One region of the Hymenobacter sp. B1770 genome, then DNA from elsewhere that is predicted to be linked to it. Evidence: riboswitches for the same ligand, from Rfam matches in the RefSeq annotation. Region 1 holds a riboswitch; each other region holds the start of a gene.
The links. A riboswitch is a leader RNA that binds a small molecule or an ion and turns the genes downstream of it on or off. The one in region 1 is predicted to bind S-adenosylmethionine.
Positions count from the first base shown of each region.

Region 1 (4,164 bases):
ACCGGCCCGATAGCATGGAATTGGGCGGCACATTTATGGCCGGCGAGTACGGTTTAAAATCCACCAACGCTGGCTTTTACGGCCAGGACAATGGCCTGCGCCTGGCGGGCGGCATCCTCAACAACTCAGCCAGCGGCCAACCGCTGAACCTGCCCGGCGGCCTGCGCAACGATTTTAAGCTGAATACTTATTCCCTTTCGGCCGCTTACGAGGTCAGCAGCAAGCTCAGCGCCGCCGCCCGCGCCAGCTTTGACCGGCGCGACTACAACGCCCAGAACTTCTACACGACCAACGCCGGCGACCGCGCCCGCGAAACCACCGCCCGCGACTGGTACCAGGGGCAGCTGCGCTACGACTGGAACTCCCGCGCCCGCACCGAACTGCAATTGGTGGGCACCACCAGCACCGATTACTACGTGTACACGCCCACCTCAGCCGCCAGCGACCACCTCATGCGCTACCTCAACGTGCAGGGCCAGCACCAGCTGCGCTTCTCGGAGAAAGTGCAGCTGACTTTGGGCGGCCAAGCCGACCGCCGCCGCGTGCGCAGCAACGACCGCGGCAACCACGCCGTGTGGCACCAGGGCGTTTTTGCCGTGGCCGGCCTAAGCCCCACTGCCACCCTGAACCTGACCGCCGCCCTGCGCCTCGACCATGACCAAGCGTACGGTACCGAGGTGCTGCCCCAACTTACCGCCAGCCAGCAGCTGGGCGAGAAGCTGACGGCCCGCGCCGCAGTGGGCCGGGCCATCAGGGCCGCCAACTTCACCGAGCAATACAACTCGGCCATCCGGCCCGGCACGGTACCCGGCGGCTTCAACGTGGGCAACCCCGCCCTAGATGCCGAGCGCACCTGGAGCTACGAGGGCGGCCTGGATTATGTAATCGGACCGGTGCTCACCCTGCGCGCCACGTACTTTAACCGCTACGGCCGCAACCTGATTGACTACGTGGCTACCCCCGGCAGCGTAGTGCAGGCCAGCACCGGATTCACCAATCTGAACCTAGCTGCCACCTACCGCTTCGCCCAAAACTTGTTTGCCGTAACAACGCAGGGCCTGGAATTGGAAGCCAGCACCCGGGCCCAGCTAAGCACTGGCCTACGTCTGGACGGCAGTGTAGGCTACACCTATACCCACCTCGACGTGGACGGGGACATCGTATCGCAGTACCTGAGCAACGTAGCCAAGCAGCTCGTAAGCGGCAATGTGAGCCTGGTGCACCGCCGCTTCATGGCCAGTGTGGGTGGCGTATACAAGCAGCGCGCCGCCCAGCAAACAATTCCCAGCCTCACCGTGAACGATGCAGTGCTCACGCCTAGCTACGGAGTTATCAATAGCCGCCTCGAGGTGGCCCTACTACCCGGGCGACTATGGGTGTTAGGTCAGGCTCAGAACCTGTTCAACGCAAAATACTCGGACCTGCTGGGCGCCCAGATGCCCGGCCGCTGGCTGATGGGCGGCGTGCGCGTAGCACTTAGCAAATAGAGCAGAAGCCCCAGAGCAGCTGGTGTTTGCTGGCATTGGCGTAGGCCAAAACCTGAGCTATAAACAAAGTGAAGCCCCCGGTTTGGAACAAATCGGGGGCTTCGCTGTATCTTTGCAGTATCAATTCTTTCTCCCAAAGGATTGTTTTTATACAGAGGCGCTGAGAGACAGGCTCGATGAAGCGTCGGCAACCATCCGCAACCGCGGGCAAGGTGCCAATTCCTGACCATATAAAAACAAGTTGCCGTGGACGCTGCCAACAACCTCCCCAATCCCATTGCCGATTTTACTGCCTCCCCCGCTGTCATGCGTTGGGCTGGCGTGGGCTGTTGTTGCTGTTGTTGTCTGGCTTAGCCTGTCCCGAATGGTTTTTCGCGGGTAGGTAGGCAGTAGCCGAGGCTTGGCGCCTCTGCATGCCAGCGTTTTTGCGGCTGCCTGTAGGCTTCCGCATCCCCACTTTCCGGGTTGCTGCTGGCTGTCGCTTTTCGGCGCGCAGCGGGCATTGTGCTTAAAGGCACTGCTTTGGCAACAACCATCTCATGTGAAAACGTAAGCCAAGCAGCCATTTCGCTAAAATCTGGGAAGGACCAACGCTGCCGACTGCCTGCTCATTAGGCCACCCCCAGTTTTCTGTATTCGTGGCCGCAGTGCAGAGCCCACTGGCCGGCCTTCTCACACCACCGTCTTATTTATTTACAACCCAAGTTTCTGATTATGTCGCTGACTCAAAAGCCCATTGGTATCTATTTCGAGCACCCCGAATGGTTTAAGCCCCTGTTTGCGGAGCTGGAACGCCGCGGGCTGCCCTATGAGAAGATTGACGCCGCCCACCACTTATTCAACCCCGCGGAAAAGGAAAGCCGCTACAGCTTAGTGGTGAACCGCATGAGCTCTTCGGCTTACCTGCGCGGCAACGGGCAGGGCATTTTTCACACCGCCGGCTTCGCCACTCACCTCGAGCGCATCGGCACGCGTATCATCAACGGCTCGGCGGCTACGGCCATCGAAACCAACAAGGCCCGCCAGCTTTCCCTGTTTGAGTCGCTGGGGCTGAAATACCCGAAGTCGTTTGTGATTAACCATGCTTCCCGGGCAGTGGACGCGGCCAAGGAGTTGCGCTTTCCTATTGTGGTGAAGGTGAACATCGGCGGCAGCGGTGCGGGCATCATTCGCTTCGATACGCCCGAGGGCCTACAGGCCGCTGTGGACGCCAACCAGATTGACCTCGGCATTGACCAGACCGCGCTGGTACAGGAATACGTGACGCCCCGCGGCGGCAACATTCACCGCGTCGAAATGCTGGACGGCAAGTTTCTCTACGCCATGAAGGTGTTCACCACCGGCGAGAGCTTCAACCTGTGCCCCGCCGAAATCTGCCAGATTCCCGAGGAGCAGTCGGCCGAATTTTGCCTGACCGAAGCGCCTAAAAAAGGCATTCAGGTGGAGGCCTTCACGCCTCCGGCCGAAGTGATTGCCGCCGTGGAAGGCATCGTGGCTGCCGCCAAAATCGACGTCGGTGGCATCGAATACCTCATCGATGACCGCACCGGCGACGTGCTGTTTTACGACATTAACGCCCTGTCAAACTTCGTGGCCGATGCCGTGAACGTGGTTGGTTTCGACCCCTACGCCCGCTTCGTCGATTACCTGGAAACGCAGCTTCCAAAAGGCGCTGAGGCAGCGGTACCAACGGAATTAGCCACTGCTTAGCTTATTATCAAACGAGGCCATTTGTCATCCTGAGCGGAGCGAAGGACCTTATCACCGAAGAACAACTCACAGTAATCAAACTGTTGCGAGCGTGATAAGGTCCTTCTCTCCGCTCAGGATGACAGACTAAATTAAGGCGTCTCGCTTAAACCGACCGTGGTACTTTAAAACATCAAACTATGAAATTCGGATATTGGATGCCCATTTTTGGGGGCTGGCTTCGCAACATTGAAGACGAGCAGATGCCCACCGACTGGAGCTACGTCAAGCAACTGGCGCAGCGCAGTGAAGCCCTCGGCTACGACCTCACGCTCATTGCCGAACTGTACCTGAACGATATCAAGGGCACTGAGGCGCCTTCGCTGGAAGCGTGGAGCACCGCTGCCGCCCTGGCCGCCGTCACGGAGCAGCTGGAAATAATGGTGGCCGTGCGGCCCACCTTCCACAACCCCGCGCTATTGGCCAAGCAGGCCGCCAACATCGACCTGATTGCCCCCGGCCGCTTGTCGCTGAACGTGGTATCGTCGTGGTGGCGCGACGAAGCCACCAAGTACGGCTTGCACTTTGAGCAGCACGACGACCGGTACGCCCGCACCCGCGAGTGGCTCGACGTGGTGACCAACGTGTGGAAGCAGGACCATTTCAGCTACGACGGCAAATACTACCAGGTAGCCGACAACATCCTGCAGCCCAAGCCCGCCAAGGCGCCGTTTCTGTATGCAGGCGGTGAGTCGGAAGCGGCCAAAGACCTCATCTCGACCCAGTGTGACGGCTACGTGATGCACGGCGACTCGCCAGAGCAAATCGGGGCGCGCATTGCCGACATGCGCCGCCGCCGCGAGCAAAAAGGCTTGCCCCCCATGAAGTTTGGCGTAGCCGGCTACACGATAGTGCGCAACAGCGAGCAGGACGTGAAAAAAGAGCTTGACCGCATCACCAATGTGAAAGCCTCGGCTGCCGGCTACGA
Region 1 covers NZ_JAFCUF010000004.1:206,217-210,380, reverse strand. Annotated here, with positions in the region: gene ACP7AJ_RS10125 (TonB-dependent receptor plug domain-containing protein) at 1-1,487, shown strand, start outside; SAM riboswitch class I at 1,632-1,724, shown strand; gene ACP7AJ_RS10120 (ATP-grasp domain-containing protein) at 2,202-3,197, shown strand; gene ACP7AJ_RS10115 (LLM class flavin-dependent oxidoreductase) at 3,377-4,164, shown strand, end outside.

Region 2 (4,164 bases), on a different contig from region 1:
CTGGGCGGGCGGCCAGACGGAATTCGCCATCGAGCACACCCAATACGCCGGCGCACCGCCCCAGCCTCTGCTCAATGCTCAGGCGGCTGTGGAAGTGATGACCGGCGCGGTGCTGCCGCCCGGCACCGACGTGGTGATTCGCTACGAGGATATTCAGCTGGAAAATAACCGCGCCACCATTCAAATTCCACCGCCCAATGCCCCCGGCGTCAACATTCACCGCCAAGCCGCCGACCGGCGCTTGGGCGATGTGTTACTCGCGCCCGGCACCCGCCTGGGCCCCGCCGAGCTGGCCGTGGCCGCCACCATCGGCGCGGCCGAAATAAGCGTAACCCGCGCCGCCCGAGTGGCCGTCGTAAGCACCGGCGATGAACTGGTGGGCATCAGCGAAACGCCCTTGCCGCACCAGATTCGACGTTCCAACGCCTATGCGCTCCAGGCCTTGTTTGCTCAAGCCGGCGCCGAGGTGGCCCTGTTTCACCTCACCGATGAGCTGGCCTCCTTGCGCCAGGTCCTGGCCAATATTCTGGGCGCCGGCTTTGATGCGGTGGTGCTGAGCGGCGCCGTGAGCAAGGGCCGCGCCGACCACCTGCCTGGCCTGCTGCGCGAGCTGGAAGTGGTCGAAATCTTCCACGAAGTAAACCAGCGCCCTGGCAAGCCCATGTGGTTTGGGGCGCGGGCGGCGGGGCCGGTGGTGTTTGGCCTGCCCGGCAACCCGGTTTCGACCTTTCTGACGGCCTGCCGGTACGTGCGGCCCTGGCTGTGCGCCTGCATGCAGCCCACCGCTGCCGCAAAAACCGGCGCGGCGATTGATGCCCCCGCGCCGGCGGTGCTCACCGTTGACATTGTTTTTAAGCCCCAGCTGGCTCATTTTGTGCCCGTGCGGCTTACAGTGGATGCGGAAGGGCGGCGCCTGGCCACTCCCTTACGAGTAGGTGGCTCTGGAGATTTGGCAGGGCTCGTGGGCGCTACCGCCTTTTTGGAGCTGCCACCGGAGCCAGTGGAGTTTCCGGCAGGCAGCGTTTGGCCGACTTGGTCGCTGTAGCGCCTGCAAATGGGCAGAATCACTGCCGATTTGCAGGCGCTATGTAAATGGAGCAGCGACACGTTTTTTGGCACCAATAAACAGCTGGCTGCTACGGCACAATAACGATTTTGCCCGTGGTGTGGTGCGTGTCAATCTGAGTGAATGCCTCAGCCGTCTGGTCCAGCGAGTATGTCTGGCTCACGTTCACTCTCAGCTTGTCGGCATCGGCTAGTTCGCGCAACGCATCCAGCTGCACGGCGTTGGGCTCGACAAAAACGTAGTGAAACCGGATGCCGGCGTCCAGTCCCTGGCCGTTGTGCAGAATGGAAACCAGGGCACCGCCCGGCTTCAGCGCCGATAAACTCTGCGTGAGCGTTTCGCCGCTGATGCAATCATAAATCAGGTCTACGCCAGCGGGCACCAACGCTTTCACAGCCTCGCCCACGGCACCTTGCTTGTAATCGACAGTGAAATCAGCACCCAGCTCTTTCATGTAGGCGAAATTCTTCTCGCTGGCTACCGCTACCACCGTTGCGCCCTGGTGCTTGGCCAGTTGAATGGCGAAGCTACCCACCCCACCTGAGGCGCCTAGGATGAGCACGGTTTGGCCGGCTTGCAGCTGGCCAGCATCAAACAACGACTGGTAGGCCGTGAGACCGGCCAGCGGAATACCAGCCGCCTGCTCCCAGCTCAGGCTGCTGGGGCGCCGCGCCAGGTAGCTTTCGGGCAGCACCAGGTATTCGGCAAAGGTGCCGTGCTGTACTGTGGGGCGGCGGGCGTAGGCATATACTTCATCGCCCACGGCAAAGCGGCGGGCGCTGTGGCCCCTCTCTTCTACCACGCCGGCTACGTCCCAACCCGGAACCAGGGGGAATTCATAGGGAAGTATTTGCTGCAGATACCCGGCCCGAATTGCCGAGTCGACAGGGTTGACACCGGCTGCTTTTACCCGTACCAGTACTTCTCCCTCTCTTACCTCGGGAACGTCGAGGTTATTTATCTGGATTTTATCCACTCCGCCAAACTCTGTATAGAAGGCAGCTTTCATTTGTTTTACCATGGTTGGTATTGCTTCAACCTTGTTTACAAAAAACCAAAAAAGAACGTCATGCTGCGCTACGTTCTATACGCGTTGCATGACTGCTGAATACTTTATTCAGGGACAAACCCTTGTATAGGCAAGCTTGTACTAAACTGCTATCGGGCCCTTAGGTTGCGAAGGTGCACCATGCGAATTCGCGGAAGCGGCTGTATCTTCGTCCTACGCTGCTATCCAGAAAGACCGAGGGACCGGGCCCGATGACGTCTTGGCAACCTACCTAGAGTAGGTGCCAACTCCCGTTTCACCTCCTTTTGGGTGAAAGAAGATGACAGCCGGAACCGAACAGCACTGTTCGGGTTTCTTTCTGGATACGCGCTACTTGCCCGTTACTCAATCCGAAAGAAATGCCCACTGCCATCCTTGCCGCTCCTTCTCCTCTTCCCGACCTGCTCCGCCAGCGCCTGCTGATTCTCGACGGCGCCATGGGCACCATGATACAGCGCCACCCGCTGACCGAGGAAGACTTTCGCGGTACCCGGTTCGCTGACCACCCCAAGCCGCTGCGGGGCAACAACGACCTGCTCAGCCTCACGCGGCCGGACATCATTAAGGGCATCCACGCCGAGTACTTCGCCGCCGGGGCCGACATGGTGGAAACCAATACCTTCTCGGGTACCACCATCGCGCAGGCAGACTACGGGCTGGAGCACGTGGTATATGAGTTGAACTACGAGTCGGCGCGCTTGGCGCGTGAAGCGGCTGACGAGTACTCTACCCCCGATAAGCCGCGCTTTGTGGCCGGCGCCGTGGGCCCCACCAACCGCACCGCATCGCTCTCGCCCGACGTGAACCGCCCCGGTTTCCGCGCCGTGACCTTCGACGAATTGGCCACCGCCTACCTGGAGCAAGTGCGTGGCCTTGTGGACGGCGGCGTGGACACGCTGCTCATCGAAACCATCTTCGACACGCTGAACGCCAAGGCGGCACTTTATGCCGTGCAGAAGTTTTTCGACGAAGGCGGCCGCCAGGTGCCGCTCATGATTTCCGGCACCATCACCGATGCCTCGGGCCGCACGCTGTCGGGCCAGACGGTGGAAGCCTTCTGGAACTCCATCAGCCACCTGCCACTGCTGAGCGTGGGCCTGAACTGCGCCCTCGGCGCCAACCAGCTCAAACAGTACGTGGAAGAGCTCAGCCGCATTTCCGACGTGCACATTTCGGCTTACCCTAATGCCGGTTTGCCCAATGCGTTTGGCGGCTACGATGAGTCGGCGCAGGAATTTGCGGCGTTGGTCGAAGATTATTTGAAGGACGGCATTGTGACGGTGGTAGGCGGCTGTTGTGGTACCACGCCCCAGCACATTGCCGAGCTCAGCAAGCTGGCCGAGCGGTACCAGCCGCGCCCACTGCCAACCGAAATTCCGCGGGCCACGCACCTGAGCGGCTTGGAGCCCTTTGCCATCAAGCCCGAAAGCTTGTTTGTAAACGTGGGCGAGCGCTGCAACGTGACCGGCTCCCGTGCCTTCGCCCGGCTCATCCGCACCGGTGCCTACGAGGAAGCACTGGCCGTGGCCCGCGTGCAAGTGGAGGAAGGCGCCCAGGTACTCGACATCAACATGGACGAAGGCATGCTCGACTCTGAGCAGGCCATGACCACTTTCCTGCACCTCATTGCCTCGGAGCCCGATATTTCGCGGGTGCCGCTGATGATAGACTCCTCAAAATGGAGCGTGCTGGAAGCGGGCCTGAAGTGCGTGCAGGGCAAAAGCATTGTCAATTCCATCTCGCTGAAAGAAGGGCCGGAGGTGTTTTTGCAGCGGGCCCGCACGGTGCGCCAGTACGGCGCGGCCATGGTGGTGATGGCCTTCGACGAGGACGGCCAGGCCGACACGCTCGAGCGCCGCAAGGAAATCTGCCAGCGCAGCTATGACCTGCTGATGAGCATCGACTTTCCGGCCACGGACATCATTTTTGACCCCAACATCCTCATCGTCGGTACCGGCATGGAGGAGCACCGCAACTACGCCATCGACTTTATTGAGTCGGTGCGCTGGATTAAGCAGAATCTGCCCGGCGCGCTCACCAGCGGCGGCGT
Region 2 covers NZ_JAFCUF010000005.1:272,298-276,461, reverse strand. Annotated here, with positions in the region: gene ACP7AJ_RS12440 (molybdopterin molybdotransferase MoeA) at 1-1,045, shown strand, start outside; gene ACP7AJ_RS12435 (NADP-dependent oxidoreductase) at 1,137-2,075, opposite strand; SAM riboswitch class I at 2,294-2,401, shown strand; gene metH (methionine synthase) at 2,474-4,164, shown strand, end outside.
Region 2: it holds a riboswitch for S-adenosylmethionine, as region 1 does, so the genes downstream of both, metH (methionine synthase) here and ACP7AJ_RS10120 (ATP-grasp domain-containing protein) in region 1, are expected to answer to the same signal.

Region 3 (4,164 bases), on a different contig from region 1:
CTCACTGAGCGGAAACAACACGTCGGAGGTAATGCCCAACACCAACGTACGGGCCCCAATGCGGCGCAGAGCGGCTGGTACCCCGCCGCGTCCGCGGCCTAGGTTGTGGGTGTCCATGCTGCGGCTCAGGGCCACGTAGCTGTAGGCGTCGAAGCGGGCCACCAGCTTGTTGCCCTGGTAGCGTTGGTAGGCACTGGCGCGGTGCTCGCGCAGCAGCTCGTCGTCGGGGTCGGTCTGGGTTTCGCCGTAGGCCGAATAGCTGCGGTAGCTGAGCAGGGCAATGGCCCGGGCGGCACGCAGGCCGTCGTCGCCCCCGCCGGGCTGGCCGGCGGCGTAAGTTGGGTCGGCTTCGATGGCCAGGCGCTGGGCTTCGTTGAAGGCAATGCCCCAGGCCGAGTGCCGGGCATTGGTGGCAATTACCACCAGATGGTCAAACAAATCGGGGCGTTGCACGGCCCATTCCAGGGCCTGCTGCCCGCCTAGCGAGCCTCCAATCAGCGTGTGAATATCAGTCAGATCCAGGTCCTGGCGCAGGGCCTCGTGGGCCGCCACCAGGTCCCGAATGGTCAGGCGCGGGAAGTGCTGGAAGCGCGGAAGGCCCGTGGCTGGGTCTGGGTCGAGCGGGCTGGTGCTGCCGTAACAGGAGCCCAGCACGTTGGCGCACACAATGAACCAGTCGGCCGGGTCGTAGTAGCAGCCCGTTCCTACCAGGCCCGGCCACCAGCTTAGCACGTCGGCATTGGCCGTAAGGGCGTGGCATACCCAGACCACGTTGTCGCGCTCGGCGTTTAGCTGGCCCCAGGTGCGGTAGGCCACGTGGGCGCCCGCCAGGGTTTCCCCGCTTTCGAGGCGCAGGTCGGGGAGGGGAAGAATATGGTCGTGCATGTGGATCTGACTTTTTTTCACCGCAGGAGCCGCAGAAGGGTTTCGCAGAAGAACGCCCTCTGCGAAACCCTTCTGCGGCTCCTGCGGTGAAAGACTTATACTTCCAGTGGCTGGGCGTGCTCCAGCTCCGGCTCTTCAACGTCGACACCCGCTGTAGGGAGCGCAGCCGTGTTGCCAATGGCATCGAATGCCTGCTGCAAATCGGCTTTAATGTCCTCAAAATGCTCGATGCCCAGCGACAGGCGCAGCGAAGTGGGCGTGACGCCAGCGGCGAGCTGCTCTTCCTCGCTTAGCTGCTGGTGCGTGGTGGCCGAGGGCTGAATAATCAGCGTCTTGGCGTCGCCCACGTTGGCCAGGTGGCTGATGAGCTTCAGATTATCAATGAATTGTGTAGCCGTTTCCTTGCTGCCCTTCACCCGGAAGCTGAGCACGCCGCCGAAGCCGCGCTTCAGGTATTTCTGGGCCGTAGCGTGGTAGGGGCTGCTGGCCAGGCCGGGATAGTTCACGCTTTCTACCTGTGGGTGCTGCTCCAGCCAGGTAGCAATCTTCAGCGCATTTTCCACGGTGCGGTCTACCCGCAGGCTTAGGGTTTCGAGGCCAATGAGCAGCTGCCAGGAGTTGAACGGGCTGATGGCAGGGCCAAAGTCGCGCAGCCCCTCTACCCGGGCCCGAATGATGAAGGCAATGTTGCCAAAAGGCCCGCCCTTGCCAAATACGTCGTTGAAAACCAAGCCGTGGTAACCCTCGCTGGGCTCGGTAAACTGCGGGAACTTGCCATTGCCGAAGTCGTAGGTGCCGCCGTCCACAATCACGCCGCCCACGCTGGTGCCGTGGCCGCCAATCCACTTCGTGGCCGACTCGACCACAATGTGCGCACCGTGTTCTAGGGGCCGAAACAGGTACCCGCCCGCCCCAAAGGTGTTGTCCACAATAAGCGGCAGGTCGTGCTTGTTGGCAATGGCCGCAATTGCCTCAAAATCGGGTACGCTGAAGCTGGGATTGCCGATGGTTTCCAGGTAAATGGCTTTGGTCTTGTCGTCAATCAGCGCCTCAAAGCTGGCGGGGTTGTCGCCGTCGGCAAAGCGCGCCTCAATGCCCAGGCGCTTGAAGGCCACCTTGAATTGATTGTAGGTGCCGCCGTATAGGTAGGCCGTGCTCACGAAGTTGTCGCCGGCTTGCAGAATGTTGTTGAGGGCAATAAACTGGGCCGCCTGGCCCGAGCCAGTGGCGAGGGCGGCCACGCCACCTTCGAGGGCCGCTACGCGTTGCTCAAACACGTCGGTGGTCGGGTTCATCAGGCGGGTGTAGATGTTGCCGAACTCCTTTAGGGCAAATAGGTTGGCGCCATGCTCGGCGCTCTTAAATACGTAAGAAGTGGTTTGGAACAGCGGCACTGCGCGGGCACCGGTGGTCGGGTCGGGCTGCTGGCCGGCGTGGAGTTGCAGCGTTTCGAAATGCAAAGGGGAAGCAGACATAATGCGGGTACGTTTGAAGGTGAAAAGTTAGAAAATGATAGGTAAAGAGCGCAAAACGGTCTGAAAAGGCGGTTTGTAAGCGCAGTGAAGCCCCAATGGCCCGTGCTGAAGATGCGGCCCCAACCGGCTGCCTTGGCCCAAAAAGCCAGCAGCGAGCACAAAGGGCCACCAAAAAAATCAGAAGGAGGGGAAGGGTTGTCTAAGCCGGTATCAGCTTAGCAACAACACGGGCACCAACAGCACATTCGCATTCGTGCCGGGCACGATGACACGCCGTAGCCGCTAGGGGCCACAACGACAAAGCCCGAAGCCAGAGCACGCAAAGCGGCCGGAGCATTCGGGACTAAATAAGCGGAGGTAAGGAGGTTTTCCATGGCACTCGATTCATATGCCCCTCCCCGGCCTGAGCCGGAGCGGGTAGGAATTGGCACCTTTCGCGCGGTCGAAGGTTGCCAGCGGGTCACGGAGCCTATTCTCTCGCCGCTTCTGTATAAAACTTAAAACTTCCCCGCCGCGAGCGGAGGAGTACCTTGTTGTTGGTGAGCCAAATGTACGCGAGAAATTTTTTTATGGGCAAGCACTTGCCAAGAAAAATAATTTTGAGTACCCCGCCAAGCGAAGCATTCAGCGTGCAAAAATTGAATGACACTACCTAGCCAACCGCTTCGAGCCAGCACTTTCAAACCTTTCAAGCACAAAAAAGCCACCCTGAAACAGAGTGGCTTTTCTCACCTTTTTTCTGCAAAAAAGTACCTAGAGACTAGGTAGGGTCAACACCTGGCCGACTTCAATCAGGTCAGGGTTGTTGCCGATGATGGCCTTGTTGGCCTCGTATATCTTTGGCCACTTCGCGGCATCGCCGTAGTGGTTTTTAGCAATTTTTGAAAGCGAGTCACCGCTTACCACGGTGTACGAGTTACCAGTAGCAGCCGGATTGCTGTTGTTGCCGAAAAAATCGGTTCCGCCAGCAGCCGGGTTTGCAGCGGGCTCTACGGGCTTTTGCTCGCCTTTGTCGCTGAGAAAATCAAAGAGTCCCATGGAAAGTTTCAATTTGATGAAAAATAAAATAAGGCGGCTTGCCTGAAGGCTAGCCGACACGGCACATATACGGGCAAGCTCAAGGGGGGTTTCGCTCTAAACCCTTTTGCGTGCCACCCGTAAGCCGACGAGCCCGCTATTGCGCGGCTTGTTCCTTCATTTCACCATTTTGCTTATTCTCATGAAATCTCACTCGCTTTTTTCGCTTCGTTATTTCGCTAGCCTGTTGATGCTCCTATCGTTGTTTACTGTTGCTTGTGGCAGCGATAAGGGCAAGGTAGAAGGAGTAAATATGTTGTACGGCACCGACAGCAAGGTATGGAAAACTGCTAAAGAGCTTGACAGTACCGGCGACAAAGTGAAGCAAACCTCAGCGCAAAAGCAAGAAGAACTGCGCATTTTTGCAAATGGCACTTACAACATGACCGGTGCCACTGGGGCTATCTCGGGAAAATACACCTTTGACCAGGCGGGCAAAACCATTACCATGACCCCCGATGGCTCAGCCACCAGCAATACTTTTACCGTGGAAACGCTCACCGACGACAAGCTCACGCTGAAGTCGGCCGACGGCGCCGCGCTGATGTTGGAAGCTGATTAAAAAGGTTTTTAGCGTAAGAAAAAGCCCCGTGCCGCAATGGCACGGGGCTTTTTTTGTGCCGAATGAAGATGTTCAAGTACGGCAGAATAAGAACAGAAATACTCTCCTCCTCTGCCATCGATACCAATGCTGCTGCCCTTGTAGGTTGCTAAACCTTGGCTGTGG
Region 3 covers NZ_JAFCUF010000001.1:63,564-67,727, reverse strand. Annotated here, with positions in the region: gene ACP7AJ_RS00245 (homoserine O-acetyltransferase family protein) at 1-885, opposite strand, end outside; gene ACP7AJ_RS00240 (O-acetylhomoserine aminocarboxypropyltransferase/cysteine synthase family protein) at 981-2,360, opposite strand; SAM riboswitch class I at 2,742-2,857, opposite strand; gene ACP7AJ_RS00235 (LysM peptidoglycan-binding domain-containing protein) at 3,114-3,398, opposite strand; gene ACP7AJ_RS00230 (hypothetical protein) at 3,580-3,999, shown strand; gene ACP7AJ_RS00225 (lysylphosphatidylglycerol synthase transmembrane domain-containing protein) at 4,148-4,164, opposite strand, start outside.
Region 3: it holds a riboswitch for S-adenosylmethionine, as region 1 does, so the genes downstream of both, ACP7AJ_RS00240 (O-acetylhomoserine aminocarboxypropyltransferase/cysteine synthase family protein) here and ACP7AJ_RS10120 (ATP-grasp domain-containing protein) in region 1, are expected to answer to the same signal.

Region 4 (4,164 bases), on a different contig from region 1:
ACAACCAACTGGCCGTACTGGGTAAAAACCGCGCCCTGCAGGAACGCGCCGTCGAAATTGTGAAGCTCCAGAAGCTGGGTGGTCGGGCCACCGAACTGGCCGTGCAGCAGTTCGCGGCCCAGCTGCTGCGCACCCGCAGCCTCGAAATCGAAGCTCGCCAGCGCATCGCCGCCACCGAAAACACTCTTAACCGCCTGTTGGGGCGCTACCCACAGCCCATCCGGCGCGGCCTGCCCTTGACCATGCAGCAGATACCGGTGCAAGTAGCGGCCGGCCTGCCCGCCGCCATGCTCCTGCGCCGCCCCGATGTGCAGCAGGCCGAACTGAACCTGATAGCCTCCCGCGCCGATGTAGCCGCCGCCCGCGCCGCCTTCCTGCCTTCGCTCACGCTGGGCCCGTACCTGGGGCTAAATGCGTACACACCCGCGCTGCTCTTCCAAACGCCCGGCTCGCTGGCTTACGGCCTGCTCGGCGGCCTTTCGGCCCCACTACTCAATCGCAGCCTGTTTCGGGCGGACTACCGCCGCTCGGCCGCGCAGCAGCAGGCCGCTTACTGGAACTACCAAAAGGCTGTGCAAACCGGCTTTGAGGAAGTGAGCACCAACCTGAGCGGCATTGAAAACTACCGCCGCGTGGCTGACCTGCGCCAGCAGGAAGTGGCCGCCCTCACGCGCGCCGTGGATGTATCAAACGACCTCTACCGGGCCAACTACGCCAACTACCTCGAAGTGGTGACGGCCCAGCGCAGCGTGCTCGATGCCGAGCTCATCCTCACCGACACGCGCCGCCAGCAGTTCCTGCTGCTTATCGACCTCTACCGTGCCTTAGGCGGCGGCTGGGACGCCAGCCCCGGAGCAGCAGGGGAGTAAGAGGTCGGCCTAATGGGACTGGTAGGCTCGGTGGGTACACCGGCCTTCTGCCATGAGCACCCACCGAGCTACTTTGCATGGGGCGCCGGTCCGCTTTTTTAACCCTCGCTTTGCCGATGAATCTTGGTGCCACCCGCGCTGCTGTGCCCCAATCGCCAAGTGCCGCTGAGCCCATGGGCAACGCAATCGGGTACATCAAAGACCTCTTCACAAAATGATAACATTGGAGGTATGGCGCCGTTAGCAGCACCTGACCAGCGCTGTACGAGTGCGCTTTCTAAGGCTATTGCGCCACTGCGGGCCGCTCCGGGTACTGGGGCTTTCTCACGTTGTGCCCATCGCAAGGGGGGGCGTGTCGGACGGATATTTTTGGTTAATTAAATTTTTCTTCTATATTTGGCACATCAATTCCTCTAGTTTGAAGGATTGTTTTTATACAGAGGCGTGGAGAGACAGGCTCGACGAAACGCCGGCAACCCCCTGCTAACGCAGAACGGTGCCAACTCCTGACCATATAAAAACAAGTTGCCGTGCGCCATTCCAACCACCTCCGCCTGCTGACCACTTCCGCTCCTGCCCAACAGTCAATGTGTTGTTGCATGTGCTGCCGGGCTATGCGCATGGCCGGGGCAACGGCTGGTTGTTGAAGCACCCTTTTTAACGGTTGTTACCTCTGAGGTAATCCCTTAATGTCGGCGGCTGCATAAGCCACTCTTCTAAGAGCATGGGCATGCCCTGCGAAAGCTGCTGCGAGCCTGCTTTTTAGCCACCTGGTGTCTGCGTGTGCGGCACCGCTCCCTTCATTTTTATGGAAAATCCCCTGGCAGGGCTGGTCGATGACCTGAGCCGCTACTTGGTGGGCCAATCGGTGCCGGAAGCCCTGGCGATGATTGCCGACCACTTCCCCGGCAAAGCCTCCTTCTCGACCTCATTTGGCCTCGAAGACCAAATTCTTACTCACTTCATTTTCACCCACGAGCTGCCCATTCGGGTGTTCACGCTCGACACGGGCCGCAATTTCCAGGAAACCTACTCCACTTGGAACAAAACCCTGCTGCGGTATGGCCGGCCCATTGAGGTGTTTGCGCCTCAGACCGCCGAGCTGGAAGCGCTGGTAAGCCAAAAGGGCCCCAATAGCTTCTACGAAAGCATCGAGAACCGCAAGGAGTGCTGCTACATCCGCAAGATGGAACCGCTGCAGCGCGCTCTGGCCGGCCAAAAGCTGTGGGTGACGGGCATTCGGGCCGAGCAATCGGCCAACCGCCAGCAGATGCACGCGGCCGAGTGGGATGCTGCCCACCAGCTCATCAAAGTGCACCCCTTGTTCGACTGGACCTGGGAGCAGGCCCAGGCTTTTGCCCAGGAGCACGGCATTCCGGTTAGCCCACTGCACCGGCAGGGGTTTGTGAGCATTGGCTGCGCGCCCTGCACCCGCGCCATTCAGCCGGGCGAGGATTTCCGGGCCGGACGCTGGTGGTGGGAAGACCAGGCCGCCAAGGAGTGCGGCCTGCACGCCACCGCCCCACACCAGGGCCTCGACCCGGTGGTGGAGCGAATGCCAGAGTAAGCTGTCCCACTAGTCTCATTTATCCGCGAATGGCTCCGCCGGGGCCCTCCTTCTTTACGCCCTTATGACTACCCTAAACCTTGATTACCTGGACCGCCTCGAAGCCGAAGCCATCCACATTCTGCGCGAAGTAGCTGGCCAGTTTGAGCGCCCCGCGCTGCTTTTTTCGGGCGGCAAAGACTCCATTGCCCTCACGCGCTTAGCCGAAAAGGCCTTCCGCCCCGGCAAGTTTCCTTTTCCGCTCGTGCACATCGACACGGGGCACAACTTTCAGGAAATCATTGATTTCCGCGACTCGCTCGCTGGCAAGCTTGGTGAGCAGCTCATCGTGCGCAAAGTGGAGGATACCATCCGGGAACGGGGCCTGCACGAGCCGGGCGGCAAATACCCCAGCCGCAACCCGCTCCAGACCTACACGCTGCTCGACGTGATTGAGGAGTTTGAGTTTGACGCCTGCATTGGCGGGGCCCGGCGCGACGAGGAGAAGGCCCGTGCCAAGGAGCGGATTTTCTCGGTGCGCGACGAGTTTGGGCAGTGGGACCCGCGCCGCCAGCGCCCCGAGCTGTGGAACATTTACAACGGCCGCATCCAGAAGGGCGAAAACGTGCGCGTGTTCCCCATTTCCAACTGGACCGAGTTGGACGTGTGGAATTACATCCAGCGCGAGAACATTGCCCTGCCCGACATCTACTTCGCCCACGAACGCCGCTGCGTGGTGCTGCCCAGCGGCCAGCTCCTGGGCCTGAGCGAACACCTTAACCTCGACGACACCGACGAAATTGTGAGCCGCCGCGTGCGCTTCCGCACCGTGGGTGATTCCACCTGCACGGCCGCCGTGGAAAGCGAGGCCGCTTCCATCGACGACATTATTCAGGACCTGCTGCTGGCCAAGGTGAGCGAGCGCGGCGCCACGCGGCTCGACGACAACCTCTCCGAAACTGGCATGGAAGACCGCAAGCGCAACGGCTATTTCTAGAAACCCTTTCGGCGGAACCTCACCCCCGGCCCGCACAACTTTATATAAAATGGACTTACTAAGATTTATCACCTGCGGCAGCGTCGACGACGGCAAGAGCACGCTCATCGGGCGCCTGCTCTACGACAGCGACTCCGTGTCGCTGGACGTGCTAGCCACGCTGGAAAAGCGCCGCCACGCCAGCGGCGAGGTCGACTTGGCTTTGCTAACCGACGGCCTAAAAGCCGAGCGCGAACAAGGCATCACCATTGATGTGGCGCACAAATACTTCACCACGCCGCGCCGCAAGTTCATTATCACCGATGCGCCCGGCCACGTGCAGTATACCCGCAACATGGTTACAGGCGCCTCCAACGCCGACTTGGCCATTGTGTTGGTCGATGCCCGGCAGGGCGTCATCGAACAGACTCGCCGCCACACGCTCATTGCCTCGCTGCTGGGCATTCAGCACTTTGTGCTGGCTGTGAACAAAATGGATTTGGTGGGCTACGACGAAGTTATTTTCAACAACATTGTGAGGGACTACCAAGCAGTGGCCGCCCAATTGAAACTGGCGCATGTGGCAGCTATTCCGCTGAGCGCCCTTAACGGCGACAACGTGGTGCGGCGCTCGCGGCACCTGCCCTGGTACGCCGGCCCCAGCCTGCTTGAATACCTCGAAAGCGTGCCCGTGCCGGCCGATGCCAACCCCAACGAGCCACGCTTTCAGGTGCAATACGTTATCCGGCCCCAGACCCCGGAGCTGCCCGATT
Region 4 covers NZ_JAFCUF010000003.1:422,209-426,372, reverse strand. Annotated here, with positions in the region: gene ACP7AJ_RS08670 (TolC family protein) at 1-869, shown strand, start outside; SAM riboswitch class I at 1,299-1,390, shown strand; gene ACP7AJ_RS08665 (phosphoadenylyl-sulfate reductase) at 1,678-2,436, shown strand; gene cysD (sulfate adenylyltransferase subunit CysD) at 2,501-3,412, shown strand; gene ACP7AJ_RS08655 (sulfate adenylyltransferase subunit 1) at 3,462-4,164, shown strand, end outside.
Region 4: it holds a riboswitch for S-adenosylmethionine, as region 1 does, so the genes downstream of both, ACP7AJ_RS08665 (phosphoadenylyl-sulfate reductase) here and ACP7AJ_RS10120 (ATP-grasp domain-containing protein) in region 1, are expected to answer to the same signal.